DNA from 3 places in the Methylophaga sp. UBA2012 genome. Region 3 is predicted to be linked to each of the others. Evidence: riboswitches for the same ligand, from Rfam matches in the RefSeq annotation. Region 3 holds a riboswitch; each other region holds the start of a gene.
What was found. Region 3 has a riboswitch for cyclic di-GMP ahead of B2248_RS00385 (hypothetical protein). Riboswitches for the same ligand answer to the same signal wherever they lie in the genome.

Region 1: linked by a shared signal. The riboswitch ahead of B2248_RS03615 (hypothetical protein) and the one ahead of B2248_RS00385 (hypothetical protein) in region 3 are both predicted to bind cyclic di-GMP.
Region 2: linked by a shared signal. The riboswitch ahead of B2248_RS08690 (hypothetical protein) and the one ahead of B2248_RS00385 (hypothetical protein) in region 3 are both predicted to bind cyclic di-GMP.

Annotation. Positions count from the first base shown of each region.
Region 1 is NZ_DDCG01000003.1:84,338-90,088, reverse strand. It holds cyclic di-GMP riboswitch class I at 230-314, shown strand; gene B2248_RS03620 (hypothetical protein) at 332-1,012, shown strand; cyclic di-GMP riboswitch class I at 1,366-1,448, shown strand; gene B2248_RS03615 (hypothetical protein) at 1,463-1,993, shown strand; tRNA gene B2248_RS03610 (tRNA-Arg) at 2,150-2,226, shown strand; gene B2248_RS03605 (acetamidase/formamidase family protein) at 2,544-3,914, opposite strand; gene B2248_RS03600 (sulfurtransferase TusA family protein) at 4,149-4,379, opposite strand; gene B2248_RS03595 (M48 family metalloprotease) at 4,481-5,751, shown strand, end outside.
Region 2 is NZ_DDCG01000010.1:9,586-15,336, reverse strand. It holds gene rpiA (ribose-5-phosphate isomerase RpiA) at 1-2, shown strand, start outside; gene B2248_RS08700 (peroxiredoxin) at 68-583, opposite strand; gene B2248_RS08695 (Gfo/Idh/MocA family protein) at 745-1,755, shown strand; cyclic di-GMP riboswitch class I at 2,062-2,144, shown strand; gene B2248_RS08690 (hypothetical protein) at 2,171-2,665, shown strand; gene B2248_RS08685 (PA0069 family radical SAM protein) at 2,758-3,816, opposite strand; gene B2248_RS08680 (SIMPL domain-containing protein) at 3,816-4,535, opposite strand; gene B2248_RS08675 (alpha-L-glutamate ligase-like protein) at 4,589-5,581, opposite strand; gene B2248_RS08670 (inactive transglutaminase family protein) at 5,578-5,751, opposite strand, start outside.
Region 3 is NZ_DDCG01000001.1:74,009-79,759, reverse strand. It holds gene B2248_RS00390 (molybdopterin-containing oxidoreductase family protein) at 1-1,603, opposite strand, end outside; cyclic di-GMP riboswitch class I at 1,828-1,906, shown strand; gene B2248_RS00385 (hypothetical protein) at 1,941-2,441, shown strand; gene B2248_RS00380 (YqaA family protein) at 2,570-3,010, shown strand; gene B2248_RS00375 (hypothetical protein) at 3,063-3,788, opposite strand; gene B2248_RS00370 (alkaline phosphatase) at 3,870-5,486, opposite strand; gene gspD (type II secretion system secretin GspD) at 5,629-5,751, opposite strand, start outside.

The DNA.
Region 1 (5,751 bases), on a different contig from region 3:
TGTTCTGCCGAGTGAGGATTAAGTTATTTTTCACTTATGCTGAAAACGTATCGAATTTTCCTCTATAAACATTGTGTTGAGGAAGAATGGAATGTCTTTTTTTTAATAAATTAGTACCAAAGTACAATGTAATTTTTAATTAATTAAGGCAAGTTAATAGTGCGCAACTGATTGTTGGTGGTTACCTGTTGCGAAATTAAATAGTTATATTATTATTTCATCGTGTTCAACACATTAACGCCAAACCTGATGTGAGTCAGGGACGGAAAGCCTACAGCTGTATATTGAAGTCTTGACAGGGCTGGGTTGCAAAATTATTGGGATATGGGACATGTATAAAAAATTTTTTGCAACAACCCTTGCTCTGTCAGCATCGATGTTAACGATATCGGCTCATGCTGCAAATATTGGCTGGACAGACTGGACAAAAACAAGTCAAAAAACTGCATCTGGAACCATGGCGTTTGGTAGTGACAATGTCAGTGTTGGTTTTAGCTCAAGTTCTGATGCTTATTTCATAGAATCGGGAGCGACAGATAATTGGTGGGGTAATGCCTACACCAAGGGGACGGTTAGCAATCTTCCATCATCACGTGAAATTATCGGTTTGAGTACCGGTGGTACAGTAGAAATAAAATTTTCAGAAACAGTGCTGAATCCTTACATTGCCCTTGTCAGCTGGAACGCAAATAATGTTGATTTTGGTGATACAAAAATTAAATTTGATAGTACTGGTTTAGGGAAGTACGGTTCGGGATCACCCACCCTGTATTCTGACGGTACTGGATTTACTACCTCTAATTTTGCCGAGCTACATGGAGTGATTATTCTTGAAGGGTTATTTGACTCGTTCAGTTTTACTCATACAAGTGAAGGCTGGCATGGCTTTACCGTAGGTGCCGCAGGCATCGCGCCTGTGTCGGAAGTGCCTATTCCAGCGGCTGCATTTATGTTTGCTCCGGCTTTGCTTGGTTTTATGGGACTTCGCCGTAAAGCCAAACAAGCTGCATAATCAATCAATAGATACTGGCGTTTCATAAAAAAAAGCCGTTACAAAATGTAACGGCTTTTTTTGTCACTGATTGTCTCACCATGACAAGCTGGTTATCGAACATATATTGCCTAACTCCATATAGTCTTCTTAATCTGAACTTAATTAGAGATATGTTGACGTGAGTTAATATTCTCTTTGAACATTTTTTTGACTCAATTTTTACTATGAATTTAAAGTCAATTTTTTAAAAAAATCATACTTAAGGATGATTTTTTTTCTAATTCAATTTAAGTAACCTGTTAACAACAGAATATAAGTGTTCATCTGTTACTCGCCATAGCAAGTTAACTTTAATTTATTAATTTTGTTCAACATATTATCGCCAAACCTGATGTGAGTCAGGGACGGAAAACCTACAGCTGTGCATTAGTGGCATCAGGGCTGGGCTGCATTAGATGGAAATTTCTTATGAAAAAAAAATTGTGGATGCTATTAAGCCTCGTTTTATTGACACTATCCCACAACTCTTGGGCTGCAACTGTTGTTAAAGCTAATTTTATTGCCGGATGGGCCCCCACGGGGAGTCCTGAAGTTATTAAGTTTAAAGGGAGTTTTGTTGGCGAAGATCTGAATGAGGACGGGAAGTTATCTTTTGGTGAATTTTCTGTTTTTAATGCGGAGACTCCGAATGATGACGGTACCATTACTTTCTATACTTTATCAGACCTGTTTGATACGGGGGATATTAATATTGGTACGCAAAAATGGTTGGCTAATGGTATAAGTTGGGTTGGAAGTGAGCAGTTAGCTTATATAACTTGGGACCCTTCGGATGACGTGCGACAATCAGTAAATCTCAACATTTCAAGCTTTCCGGGTGTAGTTCACTTTACTTCTTTCGAGGTTTCAGCTGTTCCACTTCCTCCAGCAGCCTTGCTATTTGCTCCTGCGCTACTTGGTTTTATGGGCTTACGTCGCAAAGTAAAACTTGCTGTCTAGTTAATTTCAGTATTTCAAACGTTTAAAGCCGTCATAGAGTGACGGCTTTTTTGTTTGTATCGTTACCGTTTAACCGCCGATCCTATGACGATTAATCAACAAACAATATTCAGTCTTCGAGCTTAATGCTTATCGCTGTTATAATGCCTGACCAATGTCCCCGTAGCTCAGCAGGATAGAGCGTCCCCCTCCTAAGGGGAAGGTCGCAGGTTCGACTCCTGCCGGGGACGCCATTTAATCTTCCTTTTTTCAATAAGTTACATTACTCTGGTGTCAACGCTAGATCCTCAAAATGCCCATTTGGGACAATTTTGGGACACTAACAAAATGATACTGATGTGATAATGGATGATTCAGCATTATGGTTTCAGACTCATTTTTACCAGATAAAACTGTCTGACTATTGTCAGGCATCACTAGTAAATCGAAATAGAAGAACAAAATACCTCATCACAATTTTATTCCTGGTCATCGAGCAGGAGTGTTTCATTAAAAAGGCTATCTGTGGATAGCCTTTTTGGTGTTCTGATGATAAAAATATTAAATCCAATCAGTTTATTGAATCGCCAGCAAAGACGCGTTTTTCAATGACACCATGAACGCCCCAATTACCATCTACCACTTGAGTTATGCCGAAGTCAGCGGATACCGACATCAGAGAAATAGCTTCGTCTTCACTGAGCCCTTTGGCTGTCATGAGAAAGTGGCGCATTTTTCTAAAAGCATCGCGCATGGCATTGTCGATAGAGGATTTTGCGTAAATCTCGCTCTGTGCTTTTTCCCCAAGTGCTTCAAGGTAATTAGGATAACTAAAGCCGTGAACAACCCATTCGGTGTCTGTTTCCAGTAGAGGGTAATCCAGGCCTTGCAAAACCGTATCTTGCAACTCATTTTGTTTGTGAAGAATAACTTGAACGACGCCTGTCATTGAGGTTTCGATAGCGGTTCCAGCAAGTTCTGAGTCACCTTGTGCTGCATGCGGATCGCCGGCACTGAGTAAAGCGCCTTTAACTGCAACAGGGTAGTACATGGTGCCGCCTTTACCAATACGCCAGTCATCAATGTTGCCGCCAAAATAGCCTGGTGGAATAGAGTCGACATAATCTGTTTCGACCGGAGCTACCCCCATTGTTCCAAAATGTAATCTGACAGGAACGCGAATATTCTCGAGGACTTTTGTGTTTTTAGTGATTTTGCTGTGATCAACGGGGACGCCTGGATAGTCAATTTTTTCATGGACGACACCTTTAGGGTCGGTTTGAGGAACCCATTGATAGTTGTAGACCGCTTTTGCCCAGTCTTTCTCTCCAGTCGCGTCAAGCTCAAAAATAGTAATGACTTCACGCGGTTTAGGATCTTCGATCATATCGTTGTAGTGATATCCCCACCATGCTGCAGCATTGACCCCATATGTTTTACCAGCATACTTGGGGTTTCCAGAGGGACGCGGGTACATATCCAGAATGCGTACTTCAAGAACGTCACCTGGCTCTGCACCACAGACATAGACTGGACCAGTTAAAACATGAACTCCGAAACCTTCACCGGCACCACGACCATAGATTGACGCATCCATGGGGCCAGCACCGCGTCGATCCACACCTTTATCATTTTTTTCCCATTTAAAAACGCTCTCAGCACCGGGATCGCCTTTTACCATTCTTTCTGCGTCGTCATTAGCATGATGTGTCAATGTTTCCAGAGTCACAAAATCACCAGATTGAACAACTGCCTGTGGTGCTTTATTTTTACTGAAGTAGCCCCAGTGGACCGTTTTATTATTAGCCGGAATGTAATGATGTTTCGCTTCTGTTGATTCTGAATCACAGCTTATTTCCGCAAATACCGGGCTGCTTAATATCGTGAAAAAGATAGAACTGGCAATGAATCCTGTGTGTTTGAGTGGACTGATGTTGTTCATTAATAACTGCTCCATATTATTTAAAATGAAAAAACATTTTAAAAACAAGCAGATAAGGTGCCATCTTTTAATCTGGCATTAAAACAGATATTAGTTACTGTTTTTTATAGAGTAAATTCTGTTTAGCGCTTATTCAGCAGTATTTGGCGATATGCTGTTTCGGATCATAACTGAGCAAGTGATCAATATTGGCGCGTAGTGTGATGAATCGCCACCATTCAGTACGATGTCAAATTAGGCTTTCTCAACAACAAAATGATATTTATCGTCGACTTCAGACATTTCTATTAATGCATTGCCTGTCATTTTACAAAAAGTAGGAATATCTTTATTTGCACCTTTGTCGGTGGCAATCAATAAAAGCCGTTGTCCAGGTGACATATCGGCGAGTGCTTTCCGGGCTTTTAACACAGGAAGAGGGCAATTGAGGCCGGAGGTATCAATTTCTTTTTGAAATTCTGACATACTACTTATCCCATTTTTTCTTAGAATGATGCAATGATAAACGGATTTATATTCAGTGTCTCACTGGAACCGTGTACCTTACTGGCGGGTCTATTTGGCTTATGAGAACAATATTTCAAATCGTAAGTTTAGTTTTTTTCAGTCATCTTAGTAGTGGCTGGGCGCTGGATATTGCCTTACCTGAAATGGGGGATAGCGCAGGTGAATTGATTTCTCCTCGAGAAGAGCAGGAGATTGGTCAAGCATTTTTCTGGCGCTTACAACAAAGTACTGACTTGGTAGAAGATCCTGAGGTGAATAGTTATATCCAGTCCTTGGGTTACCGATTGGCTTCTAATAGTAACGAACCTAATTTGAACTACACTTTTTTTGTTGTTCCTGACGCTACTGTAAATGCGTTTGCTACGCCAGGTGGGTATGTAGGGGTCAATTCAGGCTTGATTCTGACCGCAGCAAATGAAGATGAGCTGGCTTCGGTAATGTCGCATGAGATTGCGCATATCACGCAACGCCATATACTGAGAAGCTTTGAAAATTCAAAACGGATGACGATTCCCCGAACAGCTGCCATGATTGCTGCAGCGCTGTTGGGTGCCGCTGATCCTAAAGCCGGTTCGGCGGCGATCATGGCAGTGCAGGCAGGGAGTATTCAGAGTCAGATTGACTATACCAGGGCGAATGAGGCAGAAGCTGACAATATAGGGATGCAGACATTAGTTAAATCAGGGTTTAATCCTGATGCGATGCCCAGTTTTTTTGAAAAGCTCCAGCAAGCGAGTCGCTTTTATGGTGGCGATGCGATTCCAGAGTTTTTACGAACTCACCCAGTCACCACATCACGTATAGCCGATGCTAGAGGTCGTGCATCTCAATATAAGGTAAAACCAAGGCTTTCAGATCATGAGCAGTTTTACTTAGTCAGAGAAAAGCTTCGTGTGATGATGGCGCAGGATAGTCAGGATTTGATTAAGTATTATCAACAGCAATTAACGGAAGATAAACCAGAAAATAAAGATCCGCTGAATTATGGTTATGTGCTGGCATTAATGAAGAGTGCACAATACACCTTAGCGCGTCAGCGTTTGATGCCATTGATTGAGAAAGAGCCTGATCGTTTGGCCTATCAATTGGCGCTGGCAGATATTGAATTATCAGTAGGTCGTGTCGATGCAGCCCTGGCGATTTATGAAGACAATCAGCGTCTATATCCCGACGATCGTGCATTGACGCTGAATGAGGTGCATGCCTTGTTAACAACAGGCAGACCCGATAAAGCGGCTAAGCTATTACAGACCCAGATTGAGCTCGGTGAGACAGGACGACAGATATATAAGCTAATGGCCCAGGCGAAAGGTGATATGGGGCAAAAAAG
Region 2 (5,751 bases), on a different contig from region 3:
AACCTTAGCCATCAGTGAATGAGAAAGGGGAGTGAAACTCCCCCAACCCAAATATTTGTGATGGTGCTTAGGATTTTTTTAGTTCATCCAAAATGGTTTCTGCTTTAGATTTACCAAACTCTCCTGAGCCTTCAACGCCGATATAAGTCACCACACCATCTTTCAGGATGCAGGCAAAGCGATAACAACGTACACCCATTCCTCCGGCAGTTAAGTCTCTATCTAAGCCCATGGCTTTAGTCAGCTCGGCACTACCATCAGCCATCATTCTGACCTTGCCTTCATTATTTACTTGTCGGCCCCAGGCGCCCATGACAAAAGCATCGTTAACAGCCATGCACCAGATTTCATCGGCGCCAGCCGCTTTGATCTCATCTGCTAATCGGATAAAGCCAGGTAAATGTTCTTCAGAGCAGAGTGGGGTGAATGCACCCGGAACACCGAAAAGAACAATGGTTTTTCCTTCAGTCAATGATTGAACATTCTGTGGTTGAGGGTTGACAGGGCAGCCACTGCTCGCCGAAAAATCAACACACTCAGAAAGTGTCGCTGCGGGAATTTTCTGTCCAACTTCGATTGTCATAATTGCTCCTTAATCCGTTATTTTTATTTACAGGGTGTCTAGCATAAGGCAATCGCTAACAGATAAAAACACTATGAAACATGCGGTTTTATGAGTTTGGAATTGTGCTGTTGAGTCGATATCATGGTGATCACTAAATTGAATTAAAGGGATATAAACACATGGCTGAAAAACAATTACGCTGGGGAATTTTAGGTGCTGCTCGTGTTAACGAAAAACTACTGCCCGCTATTGTTGAAGCAGCTAATGCGGAGCTGATAGCTATTGCCAGTCGTCGTCCTGGGGCAGCGGCAGAAGTGTTGCAAAAACTGGCACCACAACAAACGGCGGTAGAAACGCTGGATGATCCGGAAGCATTACTTTCTCATCCAAATATTGATGCCATCTATCTACCGATGTCGAATGAAGAACATGCCGAGTGGGCACTCAAAGCCATCAATCATGGTAAACATGTGTTGATCGAAAAACCTATGGCGCTGACAGTAGCCGATATTGATGCCATTGAAGCCGCTGCAAAAGCAAATAATGTAACAGTCATGGAAGGCTTTATGTATATCTTCCATCCTCAGCATGAGTATGTAAGACAGTTAATTAATGACGGCAAGGTCGGTGACGTGCGTACGGTAAAAACGGCGTTTGCATTCCCTATGAAACCGGCGCGAATGTATCGCATTGATCGTGATATCAATGATGGTGGCGGTGCTATGTGGGATATTGGTCCTTACGCCATTCATACGGCAAGATTGTGGTTTGATAATGAGCCTGTCGCTGCTATGGCAATGGCTAAGCTTAATGACAGTGGTGCTGATGTCAGCTTAAGTGGCGTGTTTGATTTTGCGGATGGTAAGTTTGCTCACTTTGAAATGAGCTTTGAACATGCCAGACGTAGCGAATATGAGATTATTGGTACCAAGGGTGGCATTAAATGTCACACCGTTTGGCAACCTGAAACGGAAGATGCCACCATAAGCTGGTGGAATGAGAATGAAGAACAAACCGTATCAATCCCAAAAGCCAATCACTTTAATTTGGAAATAGAGTATTTCTCTGATTGCATCTTAGAGAGGAAAGCCCCCAAACTGACATTAGCTGATGCCAGAAATAATTGTGCTGCGATTTGTGCCGCGCTTGCTTCGGTGAGGGAAGGAAAGAAAATTCGATTAGCTGACTAAATCGAGACTGACTATTATTAAAAAGCAGCGACTGAATCACGACTACATTGGTCAAATTAATCCGGCTAAAGCTGTTAGTACTTCTTGCTGAATGCGGCAAAGAAAAAAATAATTGCAGCGGATTGATTAGAAATCTATAACCAGTTCACATATTTATTGTGATACCTATCACGTGATCACATTAATGCTGTGAGTGATATCTCAAATTTGACTACTTGATGTGGTTAGCATGTCTCTTGATTTGTAATATCAAGTCGTCTGAATGGTTCAGACAAACGCATTATTAAATGTCTTAATAATGTAATTTTTTTATAAAGCCAAACTCGTCGTGAGGCGGGGTCGGAAAGCCACGGGTCTCTGGTTTGATTGGAGATGGCTGGGTTGCATTGCTTCATATATTAAATAGGAATTTATTATGAAAAAAGCGATGCTATTTGTTGTAGCTCTTTTGTTTTCGGTCGGTGTTAATGCCGCTACGTTATCTATGTCTGGTGCTGGTTCTTCTTTTGACCAGGATGTCGATGTATCAAACGGTAGTGTAGTTTTAGGTGGTGGCACTGTAAGTGAAGGACCTGGTACATGGTTCTCATACTTTGATGTTAGTACAGACTCAGATACGGCTGTTAAAATTGAGTGGTCGTTTAATCCTACTAGTTCATTAGCAGGTGCGACATTACGATTTTATAACGGTGTTGAAGAAAAGCTGTTTAACATTACCGGTGACTTTAGTTTTACAGCAATGATTTACCAAGGGTACACAGCATGGGTTGACATCAAGGATGCAACTAGAAATGTATTTAAATATGATGTTTCTGTGTCAGCTGTACCAGTACCTGCTGCATTGTTTTTATTCGCACCAGCCCTATTAGGTTTCTTGGGTCTGCGTAGAAAAACAGCAGTAGCTGCATAAAACTTGAAGTAAAAAATCAAGTTAACAATTGTTAGTTAGATTGAAAGGGGAACTTCGGTTCCCCTTTTTTATGGCTACTAAATATTTTCTTTTTAAAACAAGCTCATTTGCTTTGTTGGTTTATGAAATAAGTCGGTTCTCAGAACCGCTGGAGACTTGTTTAATGGGTATTTCTTGACCGCAACTTCGAATCGTTTTTTGATCATTTCTGCATATAGCCCCTGACCTTCAAGCCTGTAACCAAACCTTGGATCATTTGTTTTGCCATTTCTGGAGTCTTTAATACGATTCATGACATGCTCTGCCTTGTCAGGATAATGAGTATGTAGCCAATCATTAAAGAGGGGGCTGACCTCTCTTGGTAATCTAACGAAAATATAGTCTATATTTTCAGCCCCTGCTTGTGCCGAAGCATCAATAATATTTTCTAGTTCTGTATCCGTCAGAACAGGAATGACTGGGGCAATAAGAACAGATACAGGAATTCCATTTGCCTTCAATGTCTCAACTGTTTGCAGTCGACGTTGTGGACTGCTGGCGCGAGGTTCGAGTTTCCTGGCAAGTGTTTTATCCAGTGTTGTAATGGATAGATGAACATTTACCAATTGCTTCTCAGCGAGCTGTTTGAGTAAATCAACATCACGTTCTATCAATGAAGATTTAGTCACAATATTAACTGGATGACTGAACTCAATCATCACCTGAAGTAGTTCCCGAGTAAGGTTGTAGTGGCGTTCGATGGGTTGATAGGGATCGGTGTTGGCGCCTAATGATAATGTTGAACAGCGATAGTTTTTTGCCATCAACTCATCTCGCAGTAATTTTGCGGCATTGGGTTTGATGGTTAACTTTGTTTCAAAATCGATCCCTGGTGAGAGTCCCAGATAAGCATGTGAAGGACGGGCGTAGCAGTAAATACAGCCATGCTCGCAGCCACGATATGGATTAATTGATTGCTGAAAGGGAAGGTCAGGTGATTGGTTTCTACTAATAATACTACGAGGGGATTCTACACTCACTTCTGTTAAGTTGTTGGCTGGTCCATCATGAAACCAGCCATCATCAATTTCAGTGCGTTGAAACTCATTGAAACGGCCATCGATATTATTAAGCGTTCCCCGGCCTTTTTGTATTTTTGCGTTTTCTGACATTAGTCAGACAAGTAATACTCTATCGTTGACACAACACGAACGTTTTTGATCTGTGGATTATTATTATCGCGTGCACTAATGCTGAACTGGCCTTGGCTAGCTTTACGGATCTTGCCGAGTGTACTATCTGAATCCTGGGCAAATTTTTCAGCAACTTCACGTGCTTTTCTGGTTGCTTCTTCAATCATTTGCGGTTTGACTTCATTAAGACGAGTAAATAGATATTCAGGTTGGGCAGCGTAGTTATTGCCTGTTAAAACGATACCTTGCTTACCCAGTTCAGAAAGTTGCCCCATCACTTGTCGGACGGTATCAATGGCATCCGAATAAACCGTGACGGTTTGAACCGCCGTATAACGAAATTCAGCACGCTCATTACCCCCATATTGCTGGGCAGATTTATCTGTAATGGCAGGTGCACTGATAGTGACATCAGCACGTTTGATTCCAAGTTTAGTCAGGAAGGAGATGATGGTATTGGTATTGGCATCAACATCATTGTATAAGGCTTGCAAATTATTGCTTGCCAACGTGAATTGGATAGGCCATATCACCACATCTGCAGTGAACTCTCTTTCAGCCAGGCCTTTCACTGTCACGGTTCGCTCATATTCTTTGTATTTGATGGCGGCATTTGAGAGAAACCAGCCTAAACTGCTCAAACCAAGAACTAAAGCAATACCCAGAATCAGACTGCTGGTTTTATTTACCGATGACATAAGAAGCCCCTCAAAAAAGGAAATGTTTACCAGCAGTGTAAATCAAAAGTTGCTTATGATCGACGAGAAAAATGCTCTTTTGAAAATGCGATTCGCTGTTCAATAGTCATTTTCTTTGTATTGGTCAATGCTTCAACTTTTTTCAGCCTGGGTAATAAACCTGAACCATTTGCGACTTGAATACTCAGTCCTGGACGGGCATTGAGCTCAAGCAGCATGGGGCCTTTTGTCCTATCCAGGACAATATCTGTACCTAAATAGCCTAAGCCTGACATTTCATAACAGGAAGCAGACAAATGCAGTAACTGATCCCAATGCGGTACTTGAAGATCGAGCAGGTTTCTTCCTGTATCGGGATGTAACATAACCGGGCGATCAAACTGTACAGCGCGTACCGCACTACCATTGCCAATATCGAGTCCCACCCCAACAGCGCCCTGGTGAAGATTCGCTTTACCGTTAGAGTCTGCTGTTGATAGACGCATCATCGCCATCACAGGAAATCCCTTGAACACGATAACCCGTGTATCTGGCACACCTTCAAACGTATAACCATTGAAACAATCATCAAATTGGATCAATGCTTCAACGATGGCAACATCAGTTCGACCGCCCAATGAAAATAAGCCGGCCAGAATGTTAGAGACATGACGCTGTAGATCGGCCAGTTTTAAAATTTGTCCATTCGCTTTGTGATAACCAAAATCATCAGAACCTGTGACAACTAAAATCCCTTTGCCACCAGAACCATGAGCGGGTTTGATGCAAAAACCGGCTGTATTTTTGATGATGTCGAGCAGATCATCTACCTGGTGTTGTTCAGTGATGGTACCAATAAGATCAGGCGCATTAACGCCAGCTTCCAGCACAATTTCTTTGGTTTGTAACTTATCATCAACCAGAGGATAGAGTCGTCTTGGATTATAGCGGCTGATATAAGCAATATTCCGTTCGTTCATTCCAAGCACACCAATCTTGGCAAGCTTGTTTGGGTGAACGTACCGAGATTTGACGTCTTTCAGCCAATTCAGCACATTCAGACTCATAGGTGATCCTCAGTTAAGGGTTTAAAGCGTTTCAATTCCAGCAAGCGATAACCAGTGTAATTACCTGCCATTAACACTAGTCCCATCAAAATAAGCTGGATGCCGAGGAAATTGAACGTTAAATGACGAATTAACTCATTATTCATGGCTAGGTAAGCCAGCACAGCCAC
Region 3 (5,751 bases):
GCGTGGGGAAATTTCCATTGCGGTGAGGAGCACGATCATCTTTGGTACCCACTTTTAATTTGGCAAAACCATGTTCGCGTAAATAAGCTAAATCGATACCATCACAAGCAGGTGATTCCCAGTCAACATAGTTCTCCAGACACTCGCTATCTGACCAGCTAAAGTTTTCTTCTTCATACCCCATTCTGGCAGCAAGACGTCTGAATATCTCGTTGTTGGGAATAGCTTCACCAGGCGAGTCCACGCACTTTTCGTTATAGGTCAGATATAAGTGGCCCCATGACAGCACCATATCTTCCATCTCAGCGCCCATAGAAGCAGGCAGCACAATATCAGCATAAGAAGCCGTATCAGAAAGAAAATGTTCAGCCGACACCAGAAACAGATCTTCCCGCATCAAACCTTGAACAATTTTGTCGGTTTCAGCTGCTTGCGTGACAGGATTCGCATTCCAGCACATCATAGATTTAATCGGTGTATCAAGTCCCAACTCACCCGTTAGTGCTCGACCAAGTTGTATTGCATTCACCACTGGCGTGCCTTGTGGGATCAGATCTGGACGCGAGATGACATCAAATTTATAAGGATGCTCCCATACTGGGAACTGTAAGGCACCACCACCAACATGACGCCATGCACCGGTTAAAGCTGGCAAACAAGTAATAGCGCGGATGGCCTGACCACCACCGTAGTTACGTTCAACTGCTACCCCAAGGCGAATTGCCGCAGGTTGGCTAGTGGCAAACTCACGGGCAAATTGACGAATATCATCCGCAGCTATGCCTGTGATTGTGGCAGCCCATTCGGGTGATCTGGTCTTGGCTCTATCTGCCAAGGCATCAAAGCCAACGGTGTAGTTGTCGATGTAGTCCTGATCCTGTAAACCTTCTTCAATGATGACATGCATCATCGCCATGGCTAGTGCACCATCGGTTCCGGGTTTTGGCGCGATGTGCCAATCGGCTTCTTTCGCCGTTTTCGATTTATACGGATCAATCACCACCACTTTGGCACCATTTTTCTGTGCATCTTTCACGATATGCCAATGGTGAACATTGGTGCTAACCGAGTTGCAGCCCCAGATAACGATGTATTTAGAATGAATAAAACTCTCAGGATCGACACCTGCCGTCGGCCCTACGGTCAATAACCAAGCGGTACAAGAACCTTCACCACAAAACGTACGTTCACAAACGGTTGCCCCCATTTTGTTAAAAAAGGCATCGCCCCCATTTAAGCCATGAACTAAGCCCTGATTCCCCAAATAGCTATAAGGCAAAATGGCATGCGGACCATGCTCTGCAATAATTGCTTTCCAGCGGCTAGTGATTTCATCCAAAGCCTCATCCCAGCTAATTCGCTCAAACTGTCCACTGCCCTTAGGTCCTGTTCGTCGCATAGGGTAAAGCAGACGATCTGGATGGTAATGTCGTTTTTCATAATCTTTAAGCTTGACGCACAAACCACCTCGGGTCATCGGATGTTCTTTATTGCCTCTAACAGAGGTTAATTGACCATTTTCAACCTCATAGACCATGGAACAGGTATCAGGACAATCATGTGGACAGCCACCATGATGCGTTGTTTTTAATACGCTTGCCATATTGCTCTCTCCTCTCTGATATATATTTTTTTATTATTATTTTCAGACTATACACCAGTTTAAAACGGGAAATATGCCCGTTAAGTTATTCAACTGACTTGATAAAAATTTTATTTAAATCAATTACTCACTCTGACATTTTCTTGTAATAGAGCCTCTATACACTTAGCGGCAGATGAATAATTCACCACTTTACCAGTTGGGTGGTTTATCACTTTCATCCATTTAATCAAAGCCAAACTCGTCGTGAGGCGGGGTCGGAAAGCTACAGGTCTTCCAAGTGAAGATGGCTGGGTTGCATTGCTTGTTTTTTCACTCTAAACATAAGGGAATTTTTATGAAAAAAGCGATGCTATTTGTCATAGCACTATTTTTCTCTGTTGCGGCTAATGCAGCAACACTTAACTTAACAAAAGGTGACTCAGCTTTCACCAACAATGCTAGTCAGGAAATTGATCTTGCTACTGGTAGTACAGTATTAGCAAGTGGGACTACAGGTAATGGCGCATGGGAATCTTCGTTCAGTTTATTTACTAATGACGCAACACCAGTAGTTATTGAATGGTCATTTAATCCAGAGTCTAATCTTGATAATGCAACTATTGCATTTGGTGTTTTAGGTGGTGCTATTCAAAATTTCAACATTACTGGTGATTTCAGTTTCACAGCGATATTAACTGCAGGTCTGACATATGTGTTGGATATCTATGACGCAACGGGTAAAGCTTTAAATTACAGCCTATCAGTTTCAGCAGTACCTGTTCCTGCAGCACTTTTCTTATTCGCACCAGTTTTATTAGGTTTCTTAGGCTTTCGTAAAAAAGCGATTGCAGCATAACCCATCTTTAGAAAATCGTCGTTCAATATTAGGGAGCTTCGGCTCCCTTTTTTTATGTATGATTCAATATTTCCTGAGAGAGTATCAGTTTGACTTCTCCACCATCACGCCATCGAGTAACTGCCTGAATGGATTATTTTGTTAGCTTGGGTTATCCCGGTCTTTTTATCTCAGCCTTTTTATCTGCAACACTACTGCCACTTAGCTCTGAATTCGTTCTCAGCACACTATTAATCAAAGGACTATCACCGAGTTTTCTCATCACCACAGCCACCGTGGCAAATGTGCTTGGCTCAATGCTGAATTATGCTTTAGGTTATTGGGCCAGTTCTGCAGTCATAAAAAAATGGTTACGGATATCAGAAAGCGATATTAGAAAAGCGGAAAACCGGTTTAAGAAATATGGTCTTATTTCCCTGTGTTTTACCTGGTTGCCCATCATTGGTGATCCATTAACTGTTATGGCAGGACTCGTAAAAATACATCTAGGCTGGTTTATCGTGCTAGTCACAGCAGGCAAGTTGATTCGCTATATTGTCATCAGCCAGGTAGCCATGTCGCTAAATTAAAAAACCCCGTTTCAGAGACTGAAACAGGGTTTTAACTGGGTTACACTTTTACTTAATGATGATGCGGATGACCGATATCCTCACCTTCACTGTTATAAAAACCAGAAGGTCCGTGTTCGATATAACCCTGATTAATCATCTTCGCAATGAAGGGATCTGATTCACTATCACCAATATCGGCATAATCCGTTGTCTGATAGTCATCACGCATTTTAAAGCTGGCATTAACAACACTTTCATCTTTAATCAGTTTCGTTAACTGCCATGTTTGAATGTGACCGTCAGCGGTATTTTTCCAGCTTTTCACTAATGATAAAGCAGGTAACCATTCAAGTTGGAGATGGCTATCACCTTCTGTTAACTGATAAGTTTCGACTTTGTCACAGGCTTCACCAGAAGTTGATACCAGTGTCATATTATTTTTCAACTTGTCTGTAATCAACTCATGCACTTGTTGCCATTGACTATCAGCATTAGCGTACTTCACCTCGCCCGGCTGATACTCGATAGCATGTTGCTCCTTATCAAAAAAACGTACCATTCTTAACTCACCATTATGGGTGTATTCCCACATATCGGTAACACCCGTCTGGGTAAACTGATTACTAACACGGCCATGTTGACGCCACAACATCATCGTTGCCGTTTTATTAGAGTCACTGTCAGTCATTTCGTACGTTGCCCCTAATAACTCAGGATCGATTGAACAACTCTCGCTCGCCTGAACTAGTAACGGAGAAGTGACTAACACCAGGCTCGCTAATAAATGATATTTCATCTGTATAACCTTCATCGTGTTGATTTTATCCAAACGAAAAAGGGGTGGACTCACGCCCACCCCTCTCTTTTTCGTGTGATGTTACTTAATCGCTTTTTCTGCTTTGATTTCCAAACGTGCCGCTTGATTCATGATGTGATAAATCAAGTTTTGTTCATTCACTCCTGTTACCGCACTTGCACCAGGGCCTGTCGCAAAAATGGCTACATCTTCACCTGCATGTGTTTCAGAATCTAATGGAATCAATGCTTCTTGATGGTATCCAGATAATTCAGTATTCACGGCAGTTAAGTCTTTACGACCAGTATCAGGGCCTGCGTTATAGCTGGCATCAGCATCCGTTTCATTGCCCAAGTCACGGAAACCAAGACCGTTGGTGTAACCCAGAGTGGTATAAGGTTTACCATCAGCAGCTAATGCAGGCTCATCTGAACCAACGCTGACCACTTTACCCAGAATAGGATTACCACGTTTTGGATAACCTGCCATAGTGAATACATGGCTGTGATCCGCTGTCACGATAATCAATGTTTCTTCAGGGTTAGTGTTTTCTAATGCTGTTTTAACCGCATGAGCAAACTCAATAGTTTCATTTAATGCACCATGAGCATTACCCGCATGATGAGCATGGTCAATACGACCAGACTCAACCATTAAGAAGAAACCACGATCGTTCTTGTTCAAGACTTTAATGGCTTTTTCTGTCATTTCAGATAATGAAGGTTCACCAGCAATATCATTGCCACGGTCAGCTTCATATTGCATATGTGATTCATTAAATAAAGCGAAGATTTTATCGGTATTGGCTGGATCGATAGCATCAAAGCCTGCTTTATCGTATACATATTTACCTGTTGGATAAGTAGTCTGCCATTCTGCTACTAAATTACGACCATCCGTTCTGTCACCTTCAGTAGAACTGACGGCATCAGGGCTGTTAAATGCAGGATCTTTTGGTAAGAAATGACGACGACCGCCACCCATAGCAACTTCGATACCGTTAATACGTTTTGCTGTTGGATAACGATTTTTCAGATTACTTTCAAATTCCACCAATTGTTTAGCGATATCTTTACAAGGTAAACCACGGCGTGTGACAGAGGCAGGCATATCTGAAACGTCTTCCCAGTCACGATCCACTGATTTTGCATAAGTCGCTGCAGGTGTAGCGTGAGTGATTCGTGCTGTTGTGACGATACCTGTTGATTTACCAGCAATTTCAGCCAGCTCAAGGGCAGTTACCAGTTCATGTCCGCTCATTGTCGAGCACACGCCACGTTGAACATCTTCACCAATACCGATGATGCCAGCATCTGTTTTAACACCACTCATCATGGCCGTCATCGTACCAGCAGAGTCAGGTGTTTGAGCATCAACATTGTATGTTTTTGCCAGTCCTGTGAATGGAAAGGTTTCAAAGGTCAGGCGATTTTCTTCACCTGGTTTGCCATTTAACTGGCCTTCTAAAATACGGGCAGCTGTAATAGTAGAAATGCCCATACCGTCACCGACAAATAAAATCACATTTTTTGCTTTGTGTGCATTTTTATAAGCTGGTTTGTTATCCATTTTTTCAACAGCGTCTGTATACCAGTCACTGTTAACTTGATAATCAGTTAAAACAGGTTGTTTAGCATAAGCTGTTACGCTTAATGCTAAAGTTGCTGCACCCAATAGTAAAGGTAGCTTGTTTGACATGTGTCTCTCCCATAAGACAATTAAAGTGTTTGGTTGGCTAACGGATACAGCGTAATTGTTATTGATGACATCCAAGTTAAGCATTGATGACAATTATGTGAACTGAGTCACATATTGGCCTGGAGCCCGATTAAGGTGGGTTTTATATTTTCCCTGACACGGACGCCGGGATTTCTTCTATCGTCAGCATTTTGTTTCTTAACTCTTCGGTTACCGCCTGCGCCGATGTGCGATCTCGAATTACTCTTGGTGTGATTAATACCAA